2 regions of the Massilia sp. CFBP9026 genome follow, and region 1 is predicted to be linked to the other one. Evidence: riboswitches for the same ligand, from Rfam matches in the RefSeq annotation. Region 1 holds a riboswitch; the other holds the start of a gene.
The links. Region 1 has a riboswitch for thiamine pyrophosphate ahead of SOM28_RS17220 (TonB-dependent siderophore receptor). Riboswitches for the same ligand answer to the same signal wherever they lie in the genome.

Region 1 (14,511 bases):
GCTGCCGCAACTGAAATCCGAACTGAAACGCATCGGCATCACCATGCCGGCCGAGAAGCTGGCCGACCTGGGCAAGCATCCGATGAGTGCGATCGTCTCGCTGGGCGGCTGCTCGGCGTCCTTCGTGTCGCCCGACGGCCTGGTGGTGACCAACCACCACTGCGCCTATGGCGCCATCCAGCGCAACGCCACGCCCGAGAAGAACTACATCGTCGACGGCTTCCTGGCCAAGACCCGCGCCGCCGAACTGCCGGGCGGCCCGAACACGCTGGTGTACGTGACCGAGAAGGTCGAGAACGTGACCGCGCGCGTGCTCGAAGGCTTGACGCCAACCATGTCGGGCAGCGAGCGCCATGCGCTGGTCCAGTCGCGCATCAAGGCCCTGGTGGCCGAGTGCGAAACCGACAAGTCGACGCGCTGCTCGGTGCCGGCCTTCCACCGCGGCCTGGAGTACTACCGCATCAAGCAGCTGATGATCCGCGACGTGCGCCTGGTGTACGCGCCGTCCGACCGCATCGGCAACTATGGTGGCGACATCGACAACTACGAGTGGCCGCGCCATGTCGGCGACTACGCCTTCTACCGCGCCTACGTCGGCAAGGATGGCCGTCCGGCCGACCCGTCGCCAGAGAATGTGCCCTACAAGTCGAAGGATTTCCTCGTTGTCTCGGCCGAGGGGCTGAAGAACGGCGACCCGATCCTGCTGGCCGGCTATCCGGGCCGCACCAGCCGCTACAAGCTGCCGAGCGAGATCCGCTTCGCGCGCGACGTCGACCTGCCGGCCAAGGCCGCGACCATCACCGCCGACCTGTCGGTGATCGCCGCCGCAACCCAGGGCAATCCGGCCTGGAATGTGGCGTATGCGAGCGTCGACAAGGGCCTGAACAACGTGCTCAAGAAGACCAAGGGCCTGCTCGACGGCTTTGCGCGCAAGGACATCGCGGCCATCAAGGACGTGCAGGATGCCGAGTTCCGCGCCTGGCAGAAGTCGCATGCGGATGGAAACGCTGGCCTGCTGTCCGAACTGGACGCGGTGATCGCCGAGGACATGGCGCTGCAGCGCCAGGAAGCCGCCTGGCTCGAGGCCACCCACAGCGACCTGCTCAAGAGCGCGCGGACCCTGTACCGCCTGGCGCTGGAACGCGGCAAGCCCGACGCCGAGCGTGAGAGCGGCTACCAGGAACGCGACCTCGGCTTCATCAAGGCGCGCCTGGCCCGCCTGGAACAGTCGCTCGTGCCGGGCGTCGACCAGGCGCGCTACGCCGCGGCGCTGGCGCGCTACGCCGGCATCGACGCCAAGGTGCGTCCGCAAGGCGTGGACGCGCTGCTGCCGGCGCAGGATGCACTGGCGGGCATGTATAAAGCCAGCACGCTGTCGGACACCGCCACGCGCCTGGCCTGGATCGGCAAGGACGTCGACGCCTTCCGCAAGTCGAACGATCCGTTCATCGCGCTCGCGGTGCGCCTGCATGATGCCGGCATGGCGTTGGAAGAGCGCCGTAATGAGATCGACGGCAACCTGGAACGCGTGATCCCGCAATACATGGCGGCCGTGATCGCGTGGAAGAAATCGCAGGGCAAACCGGTCTACCCGGACGCCAACTCGACCCTGCGCGTGACCTACGGCACCGTGTCGCCGTTCTCGCCGCGCGATGGCCTGGTCAAGGGGCCGTTCACCACCGTCGAAGGCATCCTGGAGAAGGAAACCGGCAAGGATCCGTTCATCGTGCCGGCGCCGCTCAAGCAGGCGATCGAGGCCAAGCGCTATGGCGTGTTCAAGGACCGGGCGCTGGGTACGGTGCCGGTCAACTTCCTGTCGAGCGCCGACACCACCGGCGGCAACTCGGGGTCGGCCGTGATGAACAAGCGTGGCGAATTGATCGGCCTGAACTTCGATTCGACTTATGAATCGATCACCAAGGACTGGTACTTCGACACCGCCATCACGCGCGCGATCCACGTCGACATCCGCTACATGCTGTGGGTGATGAAGGAAGTCGACCATGCCGACAACCTGCTCAAGGAAATGACGATCAAGTATCCGAAGAAGTAATTTCGGCCACAATCATCTGCACGTCGTTCCCGCGCAGGCGGGAACCCAAGTTTGCAAGCGTTACGATTGCGCCGAGAGCACTTGGGTTCCCGCCTTCGCGGGAACGACGGTTTTGAGCAAAAAATATTCGCGCGCGTTTCATCATCATTGTCGACCGAATGAACGAACCCCTTATCCTCGCCGGCCTCACGACCTCGCCGCTGGAACTGATCTCCTTCCTGCTGGCCGTCACCACCGTCGTGCTCAACATCCGCCAGAAGCACTGGGCCTGGCTGTTCTCGATCGCCTCGTCCGCGACCTATGCGGTGGTGTTCTACGATGCGCGCCTGTACGGCGACATGGGGCTGCAGTTCGTGTTCATCGCGGCCTCGGTCTGGGGCTGGTACCAGTGGTTGCATGGCAGCGGCAATACGCCGTTGGTGCCCAGCTTCCTCAAGGCCAGCGGGCGCGCCTGGTCGCTGGCGGCCTGGCTGACGGGTTTCGTGCTGCTGTCGACCTTCCTCGACAACTTCACCGACACCGACGTGCCGCACGCCGACGGCTTCCTGACCGCCGGCAGCCTGGTCGGCCAGCTGCTGCTGGCGAAGAAGAAGGTCGAGAACTGGCATGTGTGGATCGCGGTCGACATCCTGTACGTCGGCCTCTACCTGTACAAGGGCCTGGTGCTGACCGCCGTGCTGTACGGGGTATTCGTGCTGCTGGCGATCGCCGGCCTGCGCACCTGGTCGGCGCTGGCGCGCAAGGCAGCATGAGCGGCGTGCAAAGAATCGCCATCCTCGGCGCCGAGTCGTCCGGCAAGTCGACCTTGTCCGAAGCCCTGGCGCGCCATTACGGCACCGTGTGGGTGCCCGAATACCTGCGCGAGTTCGTCGATACGCTGGGAAGGGTGCCGCACGAGGAAGACCAGTACGGCATCGCGCTGACCCAACGCGCGCGCGAGGATGCCGCGGCGGTGGCAGCCAGCAGCTTCCTGTTTTGCGACACCACGCCTCTGATGACGGCGTTGTACAGCCGCGTGTATTGGGGCAGGGTGGATGCGCAGCTGGCGCGGCTCGATGCACGCCACGACTACGCCTGGACCTTCGTCACCGCGCCTGACACCCCGTGGGAACCGGACGGCCTGCAGCGCGAATCGGAAGAGGTGCGCCAGATGGTGCACCGGATGCTGGTGGAGACGCTGGCCGCGCGCGGCATCGGCTACACCTTGCTGGCCGGCGACCTGCCGCACCGGATGCGGCAGGTCCAGGGGCTGCTCGGCCAGCGCTGAAAACTAAGCCTTCGGCAGTCCTGCCGCCAGGTCGGTCCACGACTGCGGCTGCGGCTTGCCGCGCTCGCGGACGCCGAAGAAAGTCACCACCAGCTCGCCCTGGTCGTCGAAGAACTCGACCGAGGTGACGCCGGCGCGGCGCACCACGTAGCCGCTGCGCAGTGCGCTGTCGCGCAGGTGCAGGTTGAAGTCCGGATCGAGCACATTGAACCAGCCGTCGGCCGCCGTCACCTTGTTCACCTTGCCGCTGTAGATCTGGGTCAGCGCCCCATTGCCGAGGAAGGCCATGATCGCGACCCCGTCCCTGGCGGCATCCTCGAGCAGCTTGCGCACTGCTTGCGGCGCGATTTTCTGCACCACGCCGCCAGGGGCCAGGCGCAACGCCTGTTCGCGCGTCAGGCCGAATTCCGACACTATGCGGTTGAACTGGTGGACGTCGGTCATCTCTTGCCAGGCGGTCTGGAATTCCTTGACGTCGATCGCGCTGTCGGGTTTTTCGGCAGGCTTCGGTGCGGCGGCCACCACGTCCAGCTGCGCGTTCTGGCTCGGATTGCGGAAGTCGGCCACCAGCTTGTCGAAGACCGGAATGTTGGCGTCGTCGCGCAGGTAGAGCTTATGCACGGCGTTGCCGCTGGCGTCGAAGAACTGCAGGCTGCGATTGACTTTGCCGTCGCGGCCGGGCTGGGTCACGGCGAAGGCGTATTTCCACTTGGCGAACTGGAAGCGCAGGTCGATCGGGCCACCCAGGTAGCCGCCGGCGATGTTCAGGTTGCGCGCTTCGCGTTCGGCCTCGTCGTCGCTGCCTTTCTCGGCCTGCTTCGGAATGCGCATGGCCACGCCGGTGGTCTCGATCACGCCGTTCTCGTTGTGCGTGAGCGCCATCACCTTGCCCAGGTCGAGGGCGCGACGCATGATCTCGCGCGGCGCGTGGTCGGTTTCCTTCAGGCGCACCACGGTGCTGCCGATGCCGGTGGCGAGCAGTTCGGCTTCGGATACCTTCAGCTGGCGCGCGGCGTCGTGCGTCTGCAGGCGCGGTTCCTTGGCCTTCAGTTCGGCCCACTGCTGCGCAAGTTGCGGGGCGGCCTGCGCCGGGATCAGGGCCAGGGCGATGGCTGCGGCCAGGAGGTGACGGGTGAGTTTCATGGATGTGTACTCCTTGTTTTGCGAATGCGATCAGGCATACTAAATGATAATCATTATCATTTGCAACATGCTCGTCCGACTTTTTGACAGGGCTTTCTTGACCGGGCGCACAGCGCGCCGATGCGAATCAGTGTTGGATGTCGTTACAAACAATAAATCTTTACATCCTGATGACTATTTGTTTCTAGAAGGCATTACAATCATCGGATTTCGAACGTACGGCGGGACGCTATGAAAAACTGGATAGGACGCTTTTTGGGCAGTTCAGATAAAGAGACACAAGCCGCGGCCAGCGTCGGCACGACGGCAACGATCGAACACGACGAGGACATGGCGAACGACGTCCATGCCACCTTCTATCGCTGGCTTACCGCGTCCAGCGGCTTCAACGCCCAGCCCGAGCAGGAAGCGCAGATCCTGGCCGAAGTGCGTTCGCTGGCGGCTGACCCGGTCTGCGCGTCCGGCCTGGTGCCGCGCATCCCGGAACTGGTGTCGCAACTGCTCACCGCGCTGTCCGACGAGAACATCTCGACCGGCGCGCTGTCGGCCCAGGTCGGTCGCGACCTGGTGCTGGTGGCTGAAGTGATCCGCGAAGCCAATAGCGCCTATTACCGGCCGGTGACCCCGATCGAAACCCTGGAAGGCGCGGTGACGATGCTCGGCCTGAACGGTTTGCGCATGCTGCTGGCGCGCATCGCGTTTCGGCCGCTGGTGCGGGTCAAGGTCCAGGGCGTGGCGCGCCAGGTGGCGCCCAACGTGTGGAAGCATTCCGAACGCTGTGCGTTCGCCGCCAGCGTGATGGCGCCGGGCCTGTCGGCCGGCGTGTTCGAATCCTACCTGGCCGGCCTGATGCAGAATCTAGGGCTGCAGGTCGCGTTCCAGGTGGCCGACCGCATCTGCGAAGGCAGGGTGCCCGGTTCCAGCGAATTCGGCATCGAACTGTTCGCGGCCAGCCGCCAGCTGTCGTCGGTGATCGCCAACCACTGGGACTTCCCGCCCGAGGTGGTGGAGGCGATCGAGCAGGCCGGCGAAGCGGATGGTTCGCACCTGGCGCAGGCGTTGGACCAGGGCGACCGCATCGCCAAGCTGCGCCTGCTGCTCGATGCCGAGGTGATCGAAGAGGATGATGAGCTCATTACCCGCGGGCTCAATGGTTTCCAGCGGCGCTGCCTGGGCAAGCTGGTGGATTTGTCGGATTGATGCATGACGCCTGCCACGGCGCGCGTGGCAGGTGAAACGGGGGATACTTAGAAGTCGATCTGCGCCGACAACCTGAACGTGCGCGGCGCCCCCGGCAGCAAATACCCTCCCAACGACTGCGTCACGTCACGCCAGTAGAACTTGTCGAAGGCATTGTCCACCCGCGCGCGGATGATCGTGTTCAGCCCACTCGCGCGCAGCAGATAGGACGCGCCAAACCCCGCCACGTGATAGCCCGGCACCTTCACACGGTTGGCCGGATCGAACACCTTGTTGCCCGAGTACTGCCACTGTGCGTCGAGCTTCAGGCCCGCCACTTGCGGCACCGCGTACTCGACCCAGGCGGTGGTGCGCAGTTCCGGCACATTGGTCACGCGCTTGCCTTCGGTCGACGCGTCGCCCGTATCCTTCTGGTCGGTATCGAGCGCCATCAGCGACAGGCTGTAGTTCAGGTCGGGCGTGGCGCGGCCCATCGCCGACAGCTCGACGCCGCGGTGGGTCTGCTCGCCGGCGCGCACGAAGGTGTTGGCCGCGTTCGTGTATTCCAGGCCCTGGCGGATCTCGAACAGCGCGCCCGACAGCGCCAACTGCTCGTTGACGTTGCGCTTGACGCCGAACTCCAGCTGCTTCGAACGGCTCGGCGGCAGGGCGGTGTTCTGGTTGGTGGTCTCCATCGGGGCGATGCCGCCGTATTGCAGGCCGTGGCTGATCGAGCCGTAGACGCGCCAGTCGCGCGCCGGCGCGTACACCAGCGCCACGTTCGGCAGCGCGAACGAGTCCTTGGTGTGCACCCAGCCGCCCTCGATTTCTTCCAGCGCGTCGAGCTTGAGCTTCACGTAGCGTACGCCGGCGTGCAGGGTGAATTGGGGCGACAGGGTCATCACGTCCTGCACGAACAGCGAGCGCTCTTCGGTACTGCGGCGCTCCATCACGGGGCCGGTCACGCGGTCGCTGGAGACTGGCGGCACGACGGTCGGATTCCAGATATTGCTGGAGCCGACGTAGTCGTAGACGTATTCGCCGAAGCTGTCGTGGCGCTCGGCATACGAGCCGCCGACGGTCAACGAGTGGCGCACCGCGCCGGTGTCGAAGCGGCCCTGCAGCATCGCCTGCAGGCCCCACGGCGTCTTGCGCTCGCCCGTGCTCTGGAAGTCGTACACGTCGTAGTCGCCGTTGGAGCAGTAGCCCGGATAGTAGCCGTCGTCCTCGTTGCTGCAGCCGTAAGGGAAGGCCGTAAAGTCATCGCGCTTGAACCAGTGCTTGTTGGCGCTGACGGTGGCGTTCCAGGTGTCGTTGATGCGGTACTCGAAACGCAGGCCCAGATTGCTGCTGTCGGTATCGACCGGCTTGGTCCATGGCTGGTCGTTAAGCAGGGTCTTGGCCGAGATCCCGGTCGGCAGCGCTTCATTGCGGATCAGCTGGTAGCCCGGCGCCGTGACCTGCGACTTGTGCTGGTGGTCGAGGTCGATCTGGAACAGCGCGTCCGGCGTGATCTGCCAGTCGAAGGCAGCCGACACGAACTGGCGCTCGCCATCGGCGCCGCGCACGTAGGATTTCAGGTCCTCGGCGGCGGCGTTGATGCGGTAACCGACGCGGCGGTCTTCGAAACGGCCACCCAGGTCGACCGCGCCGTACACGGTGCCGCGCTCGCGCACCTCCACCGTCGCCTGGCGCAGCGGCGTGTTGGTCGGCCGCTTGGTGACGAAGTTGATCATCCCGCCTGGCGCTGCGACGCCGGCCTGCAGGCCGGCCAGGCCGCGCAAGACCTCGATGCGTTCCTTGTTCTCGAGCGGGATCTGCGTGTCGCCCGAGATCGCGATCATGTCCTTGCGGTAGCTGGTGGCGTTGTCGAGCGCGAAGCCGCGGATCGAGAACTGCTCGGCATAGCCGATCGCATTGTAGGCGTCGCCGATCGAGGCGTCGTAGCGGGCGGCATCGGTGGCGCTGCGGATCGACAGGTCCTGCATCTGGCTCTGGCTGATCGAGGTGATCGAGGCTGGGGATTCCAGCAGCGGCACGTCGGCGAAGCCGCCGACGCTGGCGCGGTCGAGGGCGATCCACTTGCTGCCGGTGACGACGACGGACGGCGTCTCCTGTGCGAAAGCCTGGGACGACAGGGAGAACGCCTGCACGATGGCGCAGGCAAGGACGGTGTGCTTCGAGGTGAATGTCATGGTTTGCTCGTTTTCGCGCGCTACGCGGCGCGCCGCTTTTATCAAAGCCGGAGCCAACGTGGGGGAAGGGCAAACGAATGGGGATGCTGCTTTGCGCTTTCCTTCGCTGGCATTATCCAGATCAGGTACGAAGGGTATCTCTCACCCGGAACAACGTTCCAGGACCCCTAGCGAGTCGCGAGTGTATCACGGCCCCGCGCGGCCGTGGTGAATCTGTCAAGCCGGATTGATCGGCGCCGCTCAGGCTTTCGCGGTCGATGGCGCCTCGGCCACCGTTGGCTGGGTAGCGGTCGGCGTCACCATATGGCGCAGCAGCACGGCGCGCGCCGCGTCGCCGATGGCGCGCCAGTGTTCGCGCCGCTGCGCCGCGCGCTTGCGGTGCTTCGATGGCATGTCCTGCAATGGCTTGAGGTAGAACGGCAGCGGAACCAGGAAGCTGCGCGCGTCCAGTTCAGTGCCGCCCAGGATGCGCCAGAAGCCGTCGTAGGCGTTCTCGAAGGCCTTGTCTTGCGCCGCTTCATAGGCAACGTGCGCGCTGCCGCGCACCGCGACCACCCGGTTAAAGCCCAGCGCCTGGGCCGCGCCCTGCAGGGCGGCGAAGCAGAAGAAGCTTGGCGAATTGTTGGGGAAGACGCGCTCGAAAGCCTCGAAGGCGCCGCCGGCATCGCGCCACAGGCCGGCGTTGCGGGTGACGAAGGGAACGATCGGCAGGTCGACGCCCACCACCGCGCCCTCGACCCAGGTCCAGGACAGGCGGTGCAGCACGGTGTCGTCGACGACCAGGGACAGCGTCAGTTCGCCTTCCGGGTCGATGCGGGGAGCGTGCTCGAGTCGCATGACGAAACTGCCACTGTCGTCCTCATGCTGCCACAGCACCAGGCCGCCGTGGTGCGCGGCCTGCCGGTAGGAGGCGTTGAAGGTGGCTTCTTCGAAGCGGTAGTGGGACAGCACGCAGCGCATGCGCTCGCGCACTTTCATGCCGCGGGCCAGGTAGTCGCGGCCGCTCACATGGCGGAACAGGTCGTCGTCCGGCGCGTTTTCGAGGCGGCGCACCAGCTTGAGACGGGACAGGGACTGGTGCTCGCGCCAGTAGCGCAGCGCATGCCAGCGTTGGGTGAGACGAGCGAAGATCATCGAGCGCTCCATTCGGCGTAGAAGGTCTTTGTCTTGCGGGGGCATGCCCGGCAATGACAAGAAATAATTCCGTTCTGCAATTATGTGCCGAATTGCTAGCTCGTGCCCGGACGAAGTGCAAACAGTGCTTGGGAACCAAGGCGGGCGTGATCTGTCATGGGACTCTCTCTGGACGTGTTGACTTATGGTTTTTTTTAGACATGCACGACAAGACTACCATGTTTGCGGCGCGCCACGCTTCTTCATTCATCATCGATAATGCGCCGGAACCAACCAGCAATGGAGGAAGCAAGATGGCGTATGAATTGTTTTATTGGCCGAGCATCCAGGGACGCGGCGAATTCGTCCGCCTGGCGCTGGAAGAAGCGGGCGCCGACTATGTCGACGTGGCGCGCCGCGACGGCGGCGTCGACCTGTTGATGGCGGCGCTCGACGTCGAGGAGTATCCGGCCTTCGCGCCGCCCTTCCTGAAGGCGGGCGAGCTGGTCATCGGCCAGGTGGCCAACATCCTGCTCTACCTGGGCGAGCAGCAAGGCCTGGCGCCGCGCACCGACCCGGGCCGTCTGTGGGTGCACCAGCTGCAGCTGACCATCGCCGACCTGGTGACCGAGGCGCACGACACCCATCACCCGATCGCGTCCGCGCTGTACTACGAAGACCAGAAACCCGAGGCGCTGCGCCGCTCGGCCGATTTCGTCGAGTCGCGCATCCCCAAGTTCATGGCTTATTTTGCGCGCCTGCTGTCCAATCCCGAGTCGCGCGACTATCTCACCGGCGACAAGGTCACCTATGCCGACCTGTCGCTGTTCCAGGTGATCGAAGGCTTGCGCTATGCCTTCCCGAATGCGATGAAGAAGATCGAGCAGGAGCATCCGGTGCTCACCGGCCTGCGCGACCGGGTGGCCGCGCGGCCGAACATCGCCGCCTACCTGGCGTCCGAACGGCGCATTCCGTTCAACGAGGAAGGCATTTTCCGTCGCTATCCCGAGCTCGATCAGTAATCAATCCCAGGCCGGGGCGAAATGCGGGCTGACCAGGCGCCCGCCATTGTCGAGCGCATCGATGGCGGCGCTGTCGTCCCGGTCCAGCACGAGTTCTAGCGCCCGCAAGTTGCCGGCCAGGTTCTCGCGTTTGGTCGACGACGGGATCACGGCATAACCCTTGGCCAGAAGCCAGGCCAGCGTCACCTGGGCCGGCGTGGCTCCGTGGTGGCGTGCGATTTCCCCGATCACCGGATCGCTCATCACCTTGCCATAGGCCAGCGGCATATAGGCGGTGACGTGGATGCCGGCCGCGCGCGCGAAGTCCGCCACGCTGCGGTTCTGCAGATAGGGATGCAGCTCGACCTGGTTGGTGGCAATATTGTCCGCGCCGACGGCGGCGATCGCCTCGCGCATCAGGGCCACCGGGAAGTTCGAGATGCCGATCGCGCCCGTCAAACCGGCGTCGCGCGCCGCCAGCAGGGCCTGCATCGATTCGGCCACCGGAACGGCGGCGCCGGGCGAGGGCCAGTGGATCAGGGTCAGGTCGACCTGCTCGACGCGCAGCTTGCGCAGGCTGTCCTTCAGGCTGGTGGCCAGTTTGTCGGCAGCCAGGTGCTCGGTCCAGATCTTGGTGGTCAGGTAGACCTCGCGGCGCGCCACGCCGGAGTCGAGCAGCGCCTGGCCGACCTCTGTTTCATTGCCATAGATCTGGGCAGTGTCGATGTGGCGGTAGCCCAGTTCCAGGCCGTTGGCGACCGAGTCGATCGCGGCTTGTCCTTGCAGGCGGAAGGTCCCCAGACCGAGTTGTGGCATGTTCATGGTATTTCCTTTTTCGTTAAATTAGTGAGTGGAGACGGCGCTGCGCACGGCCGCCTTGGCCGGCACGCCGTCGCGCCGGTCGAGCCAGCCGGCCAGGGTGGTGAGCAACAGGGCGCCGACCACCACCAGGGCGCCGATCCACGGCGTCGCCATCAGGCCGAGATGGGCGACGATCAGGCCGCCGCCCCAGGCGCCCAGCGCGATGCCGACATTGAAGGCGGCGATGTTCAGGCCCGAGGCGACGTCCACCGCCTGCGGCGCATCGCGTTCGGCGCGCTGCACCACATAGACTTGCAGGCCGGGCACGTTGCCGAAGGCGACCGCGCCCCAGGCCAGCACCGTGATCAGCACGAGCGTTTTGCTCGGCGCGGTGAAGGTCAATACCAGCAGCACCACGGCCAGCAGGGCGAACACGATCTGCAGCGCGGGCACCGGACCATGGCGGTCGGCCAGCTTGCCGCCCCAGATATTCCCGGCCGCGACCGAGACGCCGTACACCAGCATCACCAGGCTGACGGTCGACGCCGCGAAGCCCGAGACTTCCTGCAGGATCGGCGCCAGATAGGTGAAAGCGATGAAGGTGCCGCCGTAGCCGAGCGTGGTCATGGCATACACCAGCAGCAGGCGCGGTTTCTTGAGCACCGCGAGCTGGGTGAGCAAACTCGACGGCTTGCTGCCCGCGATATCCGACGGCACCAGGATGGCGCTGCCGATCACGGCGATCACGCCCAGCAGCGACACGGCCAGGAAGGTGGCCTGCCAGCCGAAATGCTGGCCAATGAACGTCCCGAGCGGCACGCCGGTGACCAGCGCCACGGTGAGACCCGTGAACATCAGCGCGATGGCGCTGGCGGCTTTTTCCTTCGGCACCAGGCTGGTGGCGATGGTCGAACCGATCGAGAAGAACACGCCGTGCGCCAGGCCCGTGAGCACGCGCGCGGCCATCAGCGCTTCGTAGTTCGGCGCCATCCAGGCCACCAGGTTACCGAGGGTGAACAGGACCATGAGGCCGAGCAGCAGGTGCTTGCGCGGTACCTTGCCGGTGAGGGCCGTGAGCACCGGCGCGCCGATGGCCACGCCCAGCGCGTACAGGCTGACCAGCAGGCCGGCCGAGGGCACCGATACGCCCAGGCTGGCGGCGATGGTGGGGATCAGGCCGACGATCACGAATTCAGTCGTCCCGATGGCGAAGGCGCTCAATGTGAGCGCCCAGAGTGCGAGTGGCATGCGATTCTCCTTGTTGCTTGTGTATTTACATGGCAGGGTTGAGGCAGGCATGCAGTGTGCCGTGCCTGGATGCAAGGAAAAATAGATCGCTATACAATGGACTTTTGAGTTGGAGTCAACAATGATCGATGTGGATGGCCTGATTGTATTTGTCGCCGTCATAGATTCCGGCTCATTCTCGGCCGCCGCCGAGCGCCTGGGGCAGACCCCGTCGGGGGTGTCGCGCACCATCTCGCGGCTGGAGGATGGCCTCGGGATGACGCTGATGCGCCGCACGACGCGGCGCCTGCAGCTGACCGAGGAAGGCGCCTGGCTGCTCGAGCGCGCCCGCGCCATCCTGCGCGACCTGGCCAATACCGAGGCCGAGGCGCAGGCGCGCCGTTCGCAGCCTTCGGGCCTGGTGCGGGTGAATGCTTCGACACCGGCCTTCGACCATCTGCTGGCGCCGCTGCTGCCCGATTTCCTGGAGGCGTATCCGCTGGTCCAGCTGGAACTGACCAGCGGCGAGACCTACGTCGACCTGATCGAGGAGCGGGCCGACCTGGCGATCCGCATCGGCGCGCTGCCCGATTCGACGCTCAATGCGCGGCGCCTGGGGACCGGCAAGCTGAGGGTGGTGGCGGCGCCTGGCTATATCGACAAATACGGCGTGCCGCGCGAGCCGGCCGAACTGGCGCTGCACCGCACCGTGGGCTTCACGGCGCCGGCCTCGCTCAATACCTGGCCGCTGCTGCATGCCGGCGGCGAGGGCTGGACCGTCACGCCGCAGGTGCTGGCCTCGAGCGGCGAGACGGTGCGCCACCTGGCCTTGCACGGGGCGGGCATCGGGTCGATGGGGGAGTTCCTGGTGCGCGCCGACATCGAGGCGGGGCGCCTGGTGCCGGTGCTGGAGGAGCACACCCTGCCGTGGACCCAGCCCGTATGGGCCGTGTTCTACAAGCAGGGCGCGCTGGCGCCGCGGGTGGCGGCGCTGGTGGATTACCTCGCCCGCAGGCTGGGCGAGGTGCTGGAACGCTAGACCACGGCGGCGTCGGCCTCGGCCTCGGCGCTTGCGAGACGTTCGATCAGGTCCGCCAGCGGCATCGGACGGCAGAACAGGTAGCCCTGCATGAACGGCTGCCCGTGTTCGGCCAGGAAGCGCGCCTGCTCCGAGGTTTCGATGCCTTCGGCCACGACCCGCAGGCCGAGCTGGCCCGCCATCGCCAGGATCGATTGCACGAGTGCCGTGCCGTTGCTGTCGTCGGGCATGTCACGGATGAAGCCCTTGTCGATCTTGAGCTCGTACAGCGGCATCTTGCGCAGGTAGGCCAGGTTCGAGTAGCCGGTGCCGAAGTCGTCGATCGAGAAGCGGATCCCCAGTTGCGCCAGTTCCTGCATGCGGCTCACCGTGTCGTCGATGTCGTCCACCAGCAGGCCTTCGGTCACTTCGAAGATCAGCTGCTGCGCAGGCACGCCCGTTTCATGAACCACCGCGCGCACCATGGCGACGAAATCGGGCTGGCGGAACTGGCGCGGGCTGACGTTGATCGACAGCGGCAGCGCGTGGCCGGCGCGTTCCAGCTCGCGCCAGGCCAGGCAGGCCTGGCGCAGGACCCAGGCGCCGAGCGGCACGATCAGGCCGGTTTCTTCGGCGACCGGGATGAAGGCGTCGGGCGGCACCAGCACCCCGTCCGCGCGGCGCCAGCGCAGCAGCACTTCGGCGCCGACCGGCGCGCCGGCGGGATCGACCTGCAGCTGCAGGTGCAGCGCCAGCTCGTTGCGCTCCAGTGCATTGGCCAGGTCGCGCTCGAGCGTCAGCACGTTCTCGGCCGCCGCCAGCATCGTGGTTTCGAACAGCGCGACGCCGTTGCGGCCCGCCGCCTTGGCGTGGTACATCGCGGTATCGGCTTCGCGCAGCAGGTCGTGCATCGTCTGCCCGGGGCGCAGCGGCAGCGCGACGCCGATGCTGCCCGATGAATGATAAACCTGGTTGTCGATGGTGGCCGGGCGGCGCAGCGCCTTGCCCACCTGCTGCGCCAGGGCCAGGGCGGCGGCGGTGGCGGCCGCGTCGTCGCTGCCCAGATGCGCAGCCAGGATGACGAACTCGTCGCCGCCGAGGCGGGCCACGGTGTCGCCTTCGCGCACCGCGTCGACCAGCTGGGCGGCCACGTGCTTGAGCAGCGCGTCGCCGGTGGCATGGCCGCGCGCATCGTTGACGCTCTTGAAGTTATCGAGGTCGATGTACAGCACCGCGCCGAGCCCGCGGCCCGCGTGCGCGCCTTCCACCAGCGCGTGCAGGCGCTCCATCAGCAGGCGCCGGTTCGGCAGGCCGGTGAGCACGTCGAAGAAGGCCAGTTGCTCGATCGCGTCGGCCGAGCGGCGGCGCTCGGTGATGTCGCGTCCCACCACCACCAGGTGCGTGATCGGCCCGCCTGCGCCGGCGAACGGCACCATGTCGATCTCGACCCAGTACGGTTCGCCCGACTTCGAATAGTTCACCAGTTCGGCCGATACCGGCTCGCGCCTGCCCAT
Region 2 (14,511 bases), on a different contig from region 1:
ACCGTGCATGGGGCCCCATTCACTTCGATCGGCGTCATTCACACCTCCCGGTACAGCTGGGCGCCGTTTTTCACGAACTCGATCGCCTTTTCCTGCATGCCGTGCGTTAGCGCGGTCTCTCCCTGCACGCCCCTGGCGGCGGCATATTCGCGCACCTCCTGGGTGATCTTCATCGAGCAGAAATGCGGGCCGCACATCGAGCAGAAGTGGGCGACTTTGGCCGAATCCTTGGGCAGGGTCTCGTCGTGGAATTCGCGCGCCTTGTCCGGGTCGAGCCCCAGGTTGAACTGGTCTTCCCAGCGGAACTCGAAGCGCGCCTTCGACAAGGCGTTGTCGCGCAACTGGGCGCCGGGATGGCCCTTGGCCAGGTCGGCCGCGTGCGCCGCGATCTTGTACGTGATGATGCCGTCCTTGACGTCGTTCTTGTCGGGCAAGCCCAGGTGCTCCTTGGGCGTCACGTAGCACAGCATGGCGGTGCCGTACCAGCCGATATTGGCGGCGCCGATACCCGAGGTGATGTGGTCGTAGCCCGGCGCGATGTCGGTGGTGAGCGGTCCCAGCGTGTAGAACGGCGCCTCGTGGCACTGCTCCAGCTGCAGGTCCATGTTTTCCTTGATCAGGTGCAGCGGCACGTGGCCGGGGCCCTCGATGATGGTCTGCACGTCGTGCTTCCAGGCGATCTGGGTCAGCTCGCCCAGCGTCTTCAGTTCGGCCAGCTGGGCTTCGTCGTTGGCGTCGTAGATCGAGCCGGGCCGCAGGCCGTCGCCCAGGCTGAACGAGACGTCATAGGCCTTCATGATGTCGCAGATGTCCTCGAAGTGCGTGTACAGGAACGATTCGCGGTGGTGAGCCAGGCACCACTTGGCCATGATCGAGCCGCCACGCGAGACGATGCCCGTCAGGCGGTTTGCCGTCATCGGCACATAGCGCAGCAGTACGCCGGCGTGGATGGTGAAGTAGTCGACACCCTGCTCGGCCTGCTCGATCAGCGTGTCGCGGAAGATCTCCCAGCTCAGTTCCTCGGCCTTGCCATTGACCTTTTCCAGCGCCTGGTAGATCGGCACCGTGCCGATCGGCACCGGGCTGTTACGCAGGATCCATTCGCGCGTCTCGTGGATATGCTTGCCGGTCGAGAGGTCCATCACCGTGTCGGCGCCCCAGCGGATGGCCCAGGTCATCTTTTCCACTTCCTCGCCGATCGACGAGGTGACGGCCGAGTTGCCGATATTGGCGTTGACCTTCACCAGGAAGTTGCGGCCGATGATCATCGGCTCCAGTTCCGGGTGGTTGATGTTGGCGGGGATCACGGCGCGGCCGCGCGCCACTTCCGAGCGCACGAATTCGGGGGTGATCTCGGCCGGGATGCTGGCGCCGAAGGACTGGCCCGGATGCTGGCGGCCCAGCAGCGCCGCAACCCGCTGGCCCATCGGGCCGGACGACTCCAGCGAGGCGATGTATTCCTTGCGCTGCATGTTTTCACGCAGGGCGATGAATTCCATCTCGGGCGTGATGATCCCGGCGCGCGCGTAGTGCATCTGGGTGACGTTGCGCCCGCCATGGGCGCGGCGCGGCGCCCGCTGCAGGTTGAAGCGCAGCGCGGCCAGCTGCGGATCGTTCAGCCGCGCCTGGCCGTAGTGCGAGGTCGGGCCGTCCAGCTGCACGGTATCGCCGCGTTCGGCGATCCATGCCTGGCGCATCGGCGCCAGGCCGCTGCGGATGTCGATCGCCGCGCCCGGCTCGGTGTACGGGCCGGAGGTGTCGTAGACGAACAGGGGCGGATTCGGCTCGCCGCCGAAGCTGTCCGGTGTGGGCGACTGGCTGATTTCGCGCATCGGCACGCGGATGTCGGGCCGGCTGCCTTCGATATAGACCTTGCGCGAATTGGGTAGCGGGTTGATGGCCGCGTGGTCCACCGTGGCGGTGGCGGCATCGAATACCCGGGATGACTTCAGAGGTGCGTTCATGTGGCTCCCTTGCTTGCGGAGCCAGCAAAGGAGGTGCCGGGTGCTGCAAGGCGGACGCGGATGTGCGCACGCTTGCATCGATTCGGCTGCTTCCCTTCGCTGGCATTATCCAGATCAGGTTCGGAGGGTATTTCTCACCCACGCGCCGTTGATGCGACGTGCAGGACCCCTAGCGTTTGCCGTCACGGAGCCTGGGCTCCATGACAACGGGCCGATTATAGCCCAATCGTTTTTCGATGGGCAGAAAATGAAGGCGATGTTGTTAGAGCATCGGAGGCTGCTATCAAAGATGTGAACAAATGTGTCCAACGTCCTCTTCCTGCCCCGAGTCGTCTTGCTAACCGTTCTCGTATCTGACAGGCGTTACTTTCCCGCCTCCCGCCGATGATTATCGGCGGCAGTGTCTGACGTCACCGCCAGACTCGCCACGGGTAGCGCCGTTTTCGCTGCAAGAGCGAGGGTGGCGAGCCATGTTTCATACTCCAATCTTCGCTGGTTGCATGCCAAGTACATAGGAAGTCTTCCATCTCGCTCGCTTGGTTTTCGCGGTGAAAATGAATCATGCGATGGCGCGCTTTGTAGCCAACATACACAGCATCAGACACCCTCGATGGAGGTATAGTTCCGCTTTCTTAGCGCCAGTTCTCCTATGGAAATACCGCATACGATTCGCCTGGGTCGCCAGCATTGGGTACGATTGGACATCCATTCATACAAAATCATATGGTATTTACAAATAGACAACAGGGCGGCGGCAGAGCGCGCCAATATCGAGCGATGCCGCCGGGATAGGCTGGCGATGTAAGGTGACCTATAATGGTTCTTTCGCCAAAAATTTCACCTACCAGCACATCATGGAATTAGCCAAGTCTTTCGAGCCAGCCGATATTGAACAGTTCTGGCGCGCCGAGTGGGAAAAACGCGGTTACTTCACCGCCACCATGGACGAGGGCAAGCCATCGTTCAGCATCCAGCTGCCGCCGCCGAACGTCACCGGCACCTTGCACATGGGCCACGCGTTCAACCAGACCGTCATGGACGGCCTGACCCGCTACTACCGCATGCGCGGCTACAACACCGCCTGGGTGCCGGGCACCGACCACGCCGGTATCGCCACGCAGATCGTGGTCGAGCGCCAGCTCGACGCCCAGAAGATCTCGCGCCACGACCTCGGCCGCGACGCCTTCCTGGAAAAAGTCTGGGAGTGGAAGGAAAAGTCGGGCGACACCATCACCGGCCAGATGCGCCGCCTGGGCGCCTCGCCCGACTGGAAGCGCGAATACTTCACGATGGACGAGACCCGCTCGAAGTCGGTGGTCGAAGTCTTCGTGCGCCTGTACGAGCAGGGCCTGATCTACCGCGGCAAGCGCCTGGTCAACTGGGATCCGGTGCTGGGCACGGCTGTGTCGGACCTCGAAGTCGATTCGCAGGAAGAAGACGGCTCGATGTGGTACATCCAGTACCCGCTGGTCGACGGCAGCGGCCACCTGACGGTCGCCACCACCCGTCCCGAAACCATGCTGGGCGACGTCGCGGTTGCGGTCGACCCGACCGACGAGCGTTACACCCACCTGCACGGAAAACTGATCAAGCTGCCGCTGACCGGGCGCGAGATCCCGATCATCGCCGACAGCTACGTCGACAAGGAATTCGGCACCGGCTGCGTCAAGATCACCCCGGCCCACGACTTCAACGACTACGCCGTCGGCCAGCGCGCCGGCCTGGAGCCGATCAATATCTTCACGCTGGACGCGAAGATCAACGAGAACGCGCCTGCGCAATACCAGGGCCTCGACCGCTTCGCCGCGCGCAAGCAGATCGTCGCCGACCTGGAAGCGCTGGGCCTGATGGAACAGATCAAGCCGCACAAGCTGATGGTTCCGCGCGGCGACCGCACCAATGTCGTGATCGAGCCGATGCTGACCGACCAGTGGTTCGTCGCCATGACCAAGCCGGCCCCGGAAGGCACCTTCAATCCAGGCAAGTCGATCACCGACGTGGCGCTGGAAAAAGTCGCCAGCGGCGAGATCAAGTTCGTGCCCGAGAACTGGAGCACCACCTACAACCAGTGGCTGGGCAATATCCAGGACTGGTGCATCTCGCGCCAGCTGTGGTGGGGCCACCGCATCCCGGCCTGGTTCGCCGAAGACGGCAGCATCGTCGTCGCGCGCGACGAAGAAGAAGCCCAGGCCAAGGCCGCCGCCCAAGGCATCACCGGTGCGCTGCGCCGCGACGACGACGTGCTCGACACCTGGTTCTCGTCGGCGCTGGTGCCCTTCTCGACCATGGGCTGGCCCGAAGAAACGCCGGACATGAAGATGTTCCTGCCCTCGTCGGTGCTGGTCACCGGCTTCGACATCATCTTCTTCTGGGTGGCGCGGATGGTCATGATGACCGCCCACTTCACCGGCAAGGTGCCGTTCGAGACCGTGTACGTGCACGGCCTGGTGCGCGACTCGCAGGGCCAGAAAATGTCGAAGTCGAAGGGCAATACGCTCGACCCGATCGACCTGATTGATGGAATAGATCTCGATAGCCTGGTGGCCAAGCGCACCACCGGCCTGATGGACCCGCGCGCGGCCGAGAAGATCGCCAAGGCCACGCGCAAGGAATTCCCGGACGGGATCGCGGCCTTCGGCACCGACGCCGTGCGTTTCACCATGGCGAGCTACGCTTCGCTGGGCCGCAACATCAACTTCGACCTGGGCCGCGCCGAGGGTTATCGCAACTTCTGCAACAAGCTGTGGAACGCGACCCGCTTCGTGATGATGAATACCGAGGGCAAGGACTGCGGCGCTCCGGCTGCCGAAGACCTGTCCCCGGCCGACCGCTGGATCATCTCGCTGATGAACCGCGTCGAGCTCGACATCGCAAAAGGCTTCGCCGACTACCGCTTCGACAATATCGCCAGCAGCATCTACAAGTTCGTGTGGGACGAGTACTGCGACTGGTACCTGGAAGTCGCCAAGGTGCGCGTCCAGCAAGGCACGGAAGCGCAGCAGCGCGCCACCCGCCACACGCTGCTGCGCGTGCTGGAAGTGATCCTGCGCCTGGCGCATCCGATCATTCCGTTCGTGACCGAAGCGCTGTGGCAGAGCATCGCGCCGCTGGCCGGCAAGACCGGTGAAACCATCATGCTGCAGCCCTATCCGCTGGCCGACACCTCGCTGGTTGACGAAGAAGCCGAAGCCTGGATGGAGCAGTTCAAGGCGCTGACCGACGCCACCCGCAACCTGCGCGGCGAGATGTCGCTGTCGCCATCGGTGCGCGTGCCGCTGATCGTCGAGCCGGGCAATGAAGCCGATCGCGCCAGGATGGCGGTGTTCGCACCGTACATCCAGCTGCTGGGTAAGCTCGCCGAAGTGCAGATCGTCGATGCGCTGCCGGAATCGCCGGCCGCGGTGTCGATCGTCGGCACCACCAAGCTGATGCTGAAGGTCGAGATCGATGTCGCCGCAGAACGCGAGCGCCTGTCGAAGGAGATCGCGCGCGTCTCCGGCGAGATCGCCAAGGCCAACGGCAAGCTGTCGAACGAGAGCTTCGTGGCTCGCGCGCCGGCCGCCGTGGTGGCGCAGGAGCAGGAACGCGTGGCGAACTTCTCGGCCACCCTGGCCAAGATGCAGGAGCAGTTGGAGAAGCTGCCGGCTGCTTGATCCGGCGTTTGCCCCAAACAAGAAACGCGGCCTCGGCCGCGTTTTTTTATTTCAGGTTCTGCCACCAGCGCCCGCCGGCATGCGGCTGCTTCAGGTCCAGCGCCTCGCCCATCTCGGGCGTGGTCAGCTTGACGCCCTTGTCGTCCGCCAGCTGCGCGATGCGGTCGAACGGATCCTGCCAGCGGTGCATCCCCAGGTCGAAGGTGCCGTTATGTACCGGGAACAGCCAGCCGGCGTTCAGGTCGAGGAAGGCCTGCATGGTTTCCTCGGGCTGCATGTGGACGTCGGGCCAGCGCTTGTCGTAGGCGCCGGTTTCCAGCAGCGCGACGTCGAACGGGCCGAACCTGTCGCCGATCTCCTTGAAGCCCTTGAAGTAGCCGGTGTCGCCGCTGAAGAACAGGCGCAGCTCGTCGTGCTGGATCACCCACGAGGCCCACAGGGTCTTGCCCGCATCGTGCAGGCCACGGCCGGAGAAATGCTGGGCCGGGGTGGCGGTGATGCGCACGCCGCCCACCTCCGTGCCCTGCCACCAGTCGAACTGGCGCACCTTGGCGCGGTCCACGCCCCAGTCGATCAAGCGGTCGCCCACGCCCAGCGGCGTCAGGAACAGCGTGGTCTTGGCCGCCAGCGCCTTCACCGAGGCGTGGTCGAGGTGATCGTAGTGGTCGTGCGACAGGATCACGGCCTTGATCGGCGGCAATTCGTCGATCGAGATCGGCGGCGCATGGAAGCGCGCCGGGCCGGCCCATTGCACGGGCGAGGCGCGCTCGGAGAACACCGGATCGGTCAGATAGAACTCGCCGCCGAGCTTGATCAGCATGGTCGAGTGGCCAAGGCGGTACAAGGTGTTATCGGGCGCCGCCAGCAGCGCCGCCTGGCTCAGGGCGCGCACCGGCACCGCCTGTTCGGGAATCGTGCCCTTGGGCTTGTCGAACATGAAAATCCACCAGAGCTTGGCCATCTCGCCAAAGCTCATCTTGTGCATCTCGACCGGATTGCGGTATTTCCCGTCGTGGAATTGCGGCGAAGCGGGTGCGGTAGTGGTGCTGGCGAAGGAGGTGCAGGCAGCCATGATAGCGATTGCTCCAAGTAGGATAGTGCCGAATAGTAGGCGCATGATAGGAATGAATAGTCGTAAAGTACACTACACAGTGTAGTATCTAAATTTGAGAAAGTAAACTACTGAGTGTAGAATTCGCGTATGCACACGCCGACCCGCCTGACCGACCGAAAACGCAGCGCCATCTTGGCTGCCGCTGCCGAGCAGTTTCGCGTCCACGGCTATGAAACCGCCAGCATGGATGCCATTGCGGCGCTTGCCGAAGTGTCGAAGCGCACCGTCTACAACCACTTCGCCAGCAAGGAAGAACTGTTCGCCGAAACGGTGATGCAGATGTTCGAAAGCAGCGCCGGCCAGCTCGAACTGGGCTACCGGCCCGACCGGAGCTTGCGCGAACAGCTGGTCGAATTGATGACGCTGAAGATGCGGACGTTGGCCGATCCGGAATTCATCGCCCTGGCGCGGGTGGCGATCGGCGAAGCGATTCACGCGCCGGAGCGCACCTTGCCGGTGATTGCCCGCCTGGGCGAGCGCGAAGAAGGCGTCACGGCCTGGATCCGCGCGGCGCAGGCCGACGGCAAACTCAAGGCCGGCGATCCGGCGTTTGCCGCGACCCTGCTGCAGGGCCAGGTCAAGACCTTTGCCTTCTGGCCGCAGATCGCGATGGGGGCCGCGCCGCTGGCTCCGGAACAACAGGAAATGGTCATCGACGCCGCGGTGTCGATGTTCCTGTCGTATTTCGCGGCCGGCTAAAAACTGATCACGAAGCGGGCGCCCTTGCCCACCGACCGGGCGTAGCGCACGGTGCCGCCGTTTTCATGGACCAGATGGCGCACCATCGCCAGCCCGATGCCTCCGCCCTGCTTTTTCGTCGTGTAGAACGGCGTGAAGATGTGCGGTACCGAGGCCTCGGGAATGCCCGCGCCGTCGTCGGCGACCTCGATGCGCAGGCGGCTGCCGCGCACCAGGCGTGCATCGACCCGGGCGTGGCCGCCGGGCTGCGTGGCCTCGAAGGCATTCTTGAGCAGGTTGATCAGCGCCTGCTCCAGCTGGCCGGGATCGGCCATCAATTCCAGCGAGGCCGGTTCGACGGCAAACGTCACGTCCCCGCCGCGCGCGCGCCAGCCTGGTCCCACCAGCGCATTCACGCACTCGAACAAATCCGCCAGCACCACGCGCTCGGGCCGCGCGGGCGGTACGTTCGACAGGCTGCGGTAGCTGGCGACGAAATCGACCAGGCTGTCGGCACGGCGATTGATCGCCTCCAGCGCCGTCTTCAGGTCAGCGCCAACATCGGATGGCAGGCCGGACTCGGGTTTGTCCAATGCGTCACTCAACAGGTCACGCGCGGTGCGCGACAGCGAAGCAACCGGCGTCAGCGAATTCATGATCTCGTGGGTCAGCACGTGCACCAGCTGGCGCCAGGATTTCAGGGCCTCGGCTTCGAGCTCGCTCTCGACCGGCATCAGCGCGACGAGGCGCTGCGAGGCGCCGTGCAGGGTCAGCATCGAGACCGCCACCAGCGCCCGTTCGACGCCGCGCTCGGTATCGAACTCGATCAGGCGCCGCCTGGTGTCCAGCGCCGCCAGCTGGCGGTACAGCGCGTCGGCGTCGAGCGCCCGCCCGGGCGCGACCACCTTGCGCGCGCTGGCATTGAGCGGCGCCGCGCGGTCGGCGGCGTCGATGGAGAACAAGGCGATCGGCGCATGTTCGAGCCGCGCCTCGAAGGCCAGCGCGTTGTCGAGCAGCGCGCGCTGCTCGATGCCGGTTTCCGGGACGACGGGCGCCGCCTGACGCGCCCGGGCCAGCCGCTCCACGCACCACCACAGCAACGCCAGCAGCGGAAAGGCCGCCAGCGCGCAGCTCACCTGCAGGCGCGGCGACTCGTGCAGCGTACCGGCGCCGAAGGCCAGCGCCAGCATGCCGGCCAGGGCCAGCCAGATGCCGGCCCTAGATCCCATGCTTGCCCAGCTTGCGGTACAGCGCCGCGCGGCTCAGGCCCAGCAGGCGCGCGGCCATGCTAATGTTTCCGCTGGCCTGCTCCATGGCGGCGGCGATGGTGTCGCGCTCCAGGGCGCCGAGCTTGAATTCCTCTCCTGCGGGCGCCGGCGCCGGCATCGCCGCCGGCGGCGCCGTCAAGCCGAAGTCATCGACGTGGTAGTCGGGACGGTTGCCGAGGATGACGGCGCGCTCGCAGGCATGGCGCAGCGCCCGCACATTGCCCGGCCAGTCCCAGGCGCACAGGCGATCGAGCGCGCCCGGCGCCAGCTCGCGCACCGGCCGGGCATACTGGCTTTCATACAGCGACAGGTAATGATGCAGCAGCGCCGGAATATCGCCCCGACGTTCGCGCAGCGGCGGCACGCGGATCACGATCGTGTTCAGGCGGAACAGCAGGTCGGTACGAAACAGCGCGGCGTCGAACAGGCGCGCTTCATCGAGGTTGGTGGCGCTGACGATGCGCACGTCAACCGGCTCGGCGCGGTCGGCGCCGACCGGCGTCACCTGGCGCCGTTCCAGCACCGTCAGCAGCTTGGCCTGTGCCGCCAGCGGCAGATTGCCGATCTCGTCGAGGAACAGGGTGCCGCCCTGCGCGGCCTGGAAGCGGCCCGCGCGGTCGGCCCTGGCGTCGGTGAAGGCGCCGCGCCGGTGGCCGAACATTTCGCTCTCGAAGGTCGCTTCCGGCACGGCGCCCATGTCGACCGCCAGGAAGGCGGCCTTTGCGCGCATCGAGGCGGCATGGATGGCGCGCGCCACCAGTTCCTTGCCCACCCCGTTCTCGCCCAGCACCATCACATTGGCCATGGTCGGGGCCACGCTGGCGATCATCGATTTCACCTCGCGCATGGCCGGCGAGTCGCCCATCAGGCTGGCGTCGACGCCGTCGGTGCTGGCGCCGCGCCGCGCCAGCGCGGCGTCGACCGCCGCCAGCAGGCGCGCATTGTCCCAGGGCTTGGTGATGAAGTCGCCCGCGCCGCGCTTGAGCGCCTCCACCGCCAGCGGCACGTCGGCGTAGGCGGTCAGCACGATCACGGCCGGCGCCTGCGGCAAGGCGCGCAGGCGGTCGAGCAGCGCGAGGCCCTCGGCGCCGTCGATGCGTCCCGGTGTGAAGTTCAGGTCGAGCAGGACCACGTCCGGCACGCCGGCCGCCAGCAAGGCGTCGAGCCGCGCGGGATCGTCCAATGTCGCCACCGCGCCGTGGCGCCGGCGCAGCAGCATCTGCGCGGCGCAGGCGACGTCGGGATCGTCGTCGAGGATCAGGATGCGCGCGGAGGATTGGGACATGGAGGTCGGGATGGTGAGGCCAGCAGGCATTCTAGCAGCGCAAAACGGCGCCGTGCGGCCTGCCCCGGACACCTGTCCAACTCCGCACACCCGACCTGTCCGGAATCGGACAGGTGAAGGCCGAAAAGCCGTCCGCAAGCCCCAGAACCGGCCTGGCACGCCGCTTGCAAAGAGTACCGGTATGGACCAGATACCCCCACCCGCCGTGACCGGCGCCGCCATGGACGTGACGCTGCCGCCACGGCGCGGCCGCCGCGCCGCGCAGCTTGCGCTGGCCTTTATCGCCATCGCTGCCGCCGGCGCGCTGTTGTGGCAGATGCTGCCGCGCGGCCTCGAGGTCGAGCTGCGCGACGTGCGCATCGCCAGCGTCGAAGCGGGCGTGTTCCGCGACGAGATCGTGGTGCGCGCGCTGGCCGAGCCGCTCAATTCGATCATGCTCGATGCGGTCGAGTCGGGCCGCGTCGAAGAAGTCTTCGCCCGCGACGGCCAGGTGGTCAAGAAAGGCGACCTGCTGTTTCGCCTGTCGAACCCGCAGCGCAACCTGGATCTGCTGGCGCGCCAGGCCGAACACGCGCAGCAGATCTCGAACCTGGCCAACCTGCAGGTGGCGCAAGAGGCGGTGCGCACCGACCACCAGCGCCGCCTGAACGATCTCGAATTCGCATTCGGGCAAGTCGAGAAGCAGCACGCCCGCAATGCCCGGCTGGCACGCGATGGCTTCATCTCCGCCGCGGCGCTGGAAGAGTCGGGCGACAAGCTGGCGCAGGCGCGGCGTGCACTCGACGAGGAAAGCCGCGGCATGCGCCTCGAACAGGGCGTGCGCGAGCGCGCCCTGAAGCAGATGGACCAGGCCATCCGCGGCCTGGCCTCGGGCCTGGAACTGGTGGCCGCGACGGTCGATGCGCTGGCGGTGCGCGCGCCGAGCGACGGTGTGCTGACCGACTTCCGCCTGCTGGTCGGCCAGGCAGTGCGCCAGGACCAGGCCATCGGCCGCATCGACGATCCGAACCGCTTCAAGCTCAGCGCCCAGGTCGACGAGTTCTACCTGAGCCGCGTCGATCCGGGCCGCCCGGGCCGCATCGCACAGGACGGCAAGGCCTATGCGCTGCGGGTGAACACCGTCTACCCGCAGGTCAGGGAAGGCCGCTTCAGCGCCGAACTGGTGTTCACCGGCCGCCAGCCGGACGTGATCAGCCCCGGGCAAAGCATGGACGTGCAGCTCACGCTCGGCCAGTCGGCCCGGGCCCTGTTGCTGCCGAACGGCGCATTCGCCAACGACGGCGGCGGCGCCTGGGTGTTCGCGCTGGCCGCCGACGGCAGCCATGCCGAGCGGCGCGACGTGAAGCTGGGACGGCGCAACAACACCCAGGTCGAGGTGCTGCATGGCCTGGCCGCGGGCGACCGGGTCATCGTGTCCGGCTATGCCGGCTTCGGCGAGGCCAGGCGGCTGCGGCTTACCGACTGAACCAGGGTTTATCATCGAACCATCAAACAGGAAACTCCTTATGCTCAAGCTTTCAGGCGTCAGCAAGATCCACGTGGCGGGCGAAGTCCAGACCACGGCCCTCGACCGCATCGACCTCGAGATCGGCGCCGGCGAATACGTCGCCATCACCGGCCCTTCGGGCTGCGGCAAATCGACCCTTCTTGGCCTGCTCGGCCTGCTCGACGTGCCGACCTCCGGCACCTTCCTGTTCGACGGCCACGACGTCACCGGCTGGAGCGAGGCGCGCCTGAACGGCCTGCGGCGCGGCATGGTCGGCTTCATCTTCCAGAGCTTCAACCTGATCGAGGAATTGAGCGTGTTCGAGAACGTCGAGCTGGCGCTCGAGTACACCGGCGTATCGGGCAGCGAACGGCGCCGCCGCGTGCAGGCCATGCTGGACCGCCTGGGCGTGGCCCATCGCAGCAGGCACCGGCCGTCGCAGCTCTCGGGCGGCCAGCAGCAGCGGGTAGCGATCGCGCGCGCGCTGGTGGCCGGACCGGCCGTGCTGCTGGCCGACGAACCGACCGGCAACCTCGACACCGCCCACGGCGACGAGGTGATGCGCCTGCTGCGCACCATCAATGCAGAAGGCACGACGGTGGTGATGGTCACCCACTCGCCCGCGCACGCGGCCCAGGCCTCGCGCACCGTGCGCCTGCTGGACGGGCGCATCGTGGTCGATGCGCTGCAGGCGGCTTGAGGAGATCGGCATGCTACTGCGCGACTTTCGTATCGGCTGGCGACTGCTGGCCCGGGACCGCTCGTATTCGGCGGTCGTGATCCTCGGGCTGGCGACCGGCATCGCCGCCTGCTTCCTGCTGCTTGGGCTGGTGCGCCACTCCTTCTCGTATGACCGCCACGTGCCGCAGCATGAGCAGGTATTCCGGCTGCTGCAACGCTGGAACCTGGAGCTGCTCGGGACCAAATGGGATCCCATGGCGAGCCTGCCCGCGCGCGATGCAGCGCTGGCCAGCGGCCAGCCGGTGCTCGCTACGGCCTTCGTGTCGCGTCCCCTGGATGCGCGCGTCGGCAGCCAGGTCAAAGCCTTCAACCTGACCCTGGTCGATCCGGCCTTCCAGCAGATCTTCTCGCCAAGGGTGCTGGCCGGCGACCTGCAGGCGGCACTCGCCAAACCTGGGGCGCTGGCGCTGAGCCGCGCCACGGCGCTCAAGCTGTTCGGCCGCATCGACGCGGTCGGCGCCACGCTGCAGGGAGACGGCGTCACCTATACCGTGGCGGCGGTGCTGGAAGACCAGCCCGCGGCCACGACGACACCGTACGAAGCGCTGGCAGGCTTCGACGGGCCCTTCCTGCCCGCCGAAGTCCTCCGCGAACTGGAGACTTCATGGGGCTTCAGCGGCGGCGCCGTCTATGTGAAACTGCTGGACGGTGCCGACCCGGAACGCGTACTCGACAACATCCGGCGCCAACTGCGCGAATCGAGCCTGGTGCGACGCATTTTCGCCGAACAGGTAGCCGCCCTGGGCGGACGCGACCTGATCGATTACCGGCTCGACGCGCTCGCGGATGGCTATCTGGCGCCCGACGTGGATGGCGCGATGATCGTGCATGGCAACCGCCAGGGCATGCTGGGCCTGGCCGTGGTGGCGGGATTGATCCTCCTGCTGGCGGCGACCAATTACGTGAACCTCGCTACCGTGCGTACGCTGGCGCGCCAGCGCGAGATCGCGATGCGCAAGGTGCTGGGTGCTTCCGCGCCCGCCGTGGCGCGCCAGTTCCTGGCTGAATCGGTGCTGATCTGCCTGCTCGCCACCCTGCTTGGACTGCTACTGGCCTGGTTGCTGCTGCCGGTGTTTTCCGACCTGGTGCAACGGGAGTTCGATGCCGTCTTCAGCCCCGGCGCACTGGCCGCCACGCTGGCGCTCGGGCTGTCGCTCGGCCTGGCGGCGGGCGCATATCCGACCTGGTCGGCATTGCGCGTACGCCCCGGCACTGCGCTGGCCGGGCGCGGCGCCAGCGAGACCGCGCGCGGCCTGTGGCTGCGACGCTCGCTGACCATCGTGCAACTGGCGACCGCCATGGGGTTGACGGCCACGACGCTGGCGGTGAGCTGGCAGACACGTCATGCCAGCGCGCTCGATCCCGGTTTCGACATGGCTCCGCTCTTGATGTTCCCGGCCATTAACGATGCGCGCGACCCACGCATCCGGGCCCTGCGCGACGAGATCGCGCGCCTGCCCGACGTGGCCGGCGTGGCCCTGTCACACATGCCGTTCAGCGTCGGGCACAACATCACCAGCCTGCGGCGCGAGGGCGGCGAGGTGATCGACCTGCAGAACTATGCGGTCAGCCCGGAATTCTTCGGCGTGTTCGGCGTCAGACCGGTGGCGGGACGCCTGTTCGATGCGGCGCTCGACAAGCCGAAGCAGCCCGACCGGGTCGTGATCAATGCCAGCGCCGCGCGCCGGCTCGGCTTCGCCAGCCCGCACGATGCGATCGGCAAGACCCTTCTCAGGCCCGGGCCAGGCGGGGACGCGCTGCAGATCGTCGGCATCGCTCCCGACATCCGCCATCGCTCGGCGCGCGACGAGCAGGCGCCGACCGCCTATGTCCTGAACGACCGGGTCGGCATGTTCACGGTGCGCACCCGCGCCAACCCCGATGCGACCGCGCGCGCCATCGAGGCGCTGTGGCCGCGCCACTTCCCGAACGAGACCCTGGGCGTGACGCGCATGCAGAAGGTGACCTCGGACATGTTCTACGCCGACGACCTGCGCCTGTCGCAATTGCTGGCGGCATCGAGCGTCATCGCCAGCGCTATCGCGGCCTTCGGCATCTATGTGCTGGCCGCCTACAGCGTGCAGCGGCGGGAAAAGGAGATCGTCCTGCGCAAGCTGTATGGCGCCAGCCGCGGCGCGATCGGCCGCCTGATGGCGCGCGACATCGGCCTGCTGGTCGGCGCCGGCGCCCTGCTCGGCCTGCCGCTGGCCTGGCTGGCGATCCAGCAGTACCTGGGCGGCTTCGCCACCCGGGCCCCGGTCGGCGGCTGGACCCTGGCGCTGGGCCTGCTGCTGGCCTGCGTGGTGGCGCTGGGCGCCACCA

Region 2: linked by a shared signal. The riboswitch ahead of thiC (phosphomethylpyrimidine synthase ThiC) and the one ahead of SOM28_RS17220 (TonB-dependent siderophore receptor) in region 1 are both predicted to bind thiamine pyrophosphate.

The regions. Positions count from the first base shown of each region.
Region 1 covers NZ_JAXCWH010000006.1:373,387-387,897, forward strand. Annotated here, with positions in the region: gene SOM28_RS17195 (S46 family peptidase) at 1-2,053, shown strand, start outside; gene pnuC (nicotinamide riboside transporter PnuC) at 2,212-2,805, shown strand; gene SOM28_RS17205 (ATP-binding protein) at 2,802-3,320, shown strand; gene SOM28_RS17210 (hemin-degrading factor) at 3,324-4,463, opposite strand; gene SOM28_RS17215 (HDOD domain-containing protein) at 4,719-5,663, shown strand; gene SOM28_RS17220 (TonB-dependent siderophore receptor) at 5,711-7,837, opposite strand; TPP riboswitch at 7,919-8,016, opposite strand; gene SOM28_RS17225 (DUF535 family protein) at 8,078-8,971, opposite strand; gene SOM28_RS17230 (glutathione S-transferase) at 9,265-9,972, shown strand; gene dkgB (2,5-didehydrogluconate reductase DkgB) at 9,973-10,773, opposite strand; gene SOM28_RS17240 (MFS transporter) at 10,795-12,000, opposite strand; gene SOM28_RS17245 (LysR family transcriptional regulator) at 12,122-13,018, shown strand; gene SOM28_RS17250 (putative bifunctional diguanylate cyclase/phosphodiesterase) at 13,015-14,511, opposite strand, start outside.
Region 2 covers NZ_JAXCWH010000004.1:420,962-435,472, forward strand. Annotated here, with positions in the region: gene thiS (sulfur carrier protein ThiS) at 1-38, opposite strand, end outside; gene thiC (phosphomethylpyrimidine synthase ThiC) at 39-1,964, opposite strand; TPP riboswitch at 2,039-2,145, opposite strand; gene SOM28_RS13045 (valine--tRNA ligase) at 2,819-5,617, shown strand; gene SOM28_RS13050 (MBL fold metallo-hydrolase) at 5,664-6,689, opposite strand; gene SOM28_RS13055 (TetR/AcrR family transcriptional regulator) at 6,819-7,430, shown strand; gene SOM28_RS13060 (sensor histidine kinase) at 7,427-8,638, opposite strand; gene SOM28_RS13065 (sigma-54-dependent transcriptional regulator) at 8,628-9,962, opposite strand; gene SOM28_RS13070 (efflux RND transporter periplasmic adaptor subunit) at 10,144-11,427, shown strand; gene SOM28_RS13075 (ABC transporter ATP-binding protein) at 11,468-12,148, shown strand; gene SOM28_RS13080 (ABC transporter permease) at 12,159-14,511, shown strand, end outside.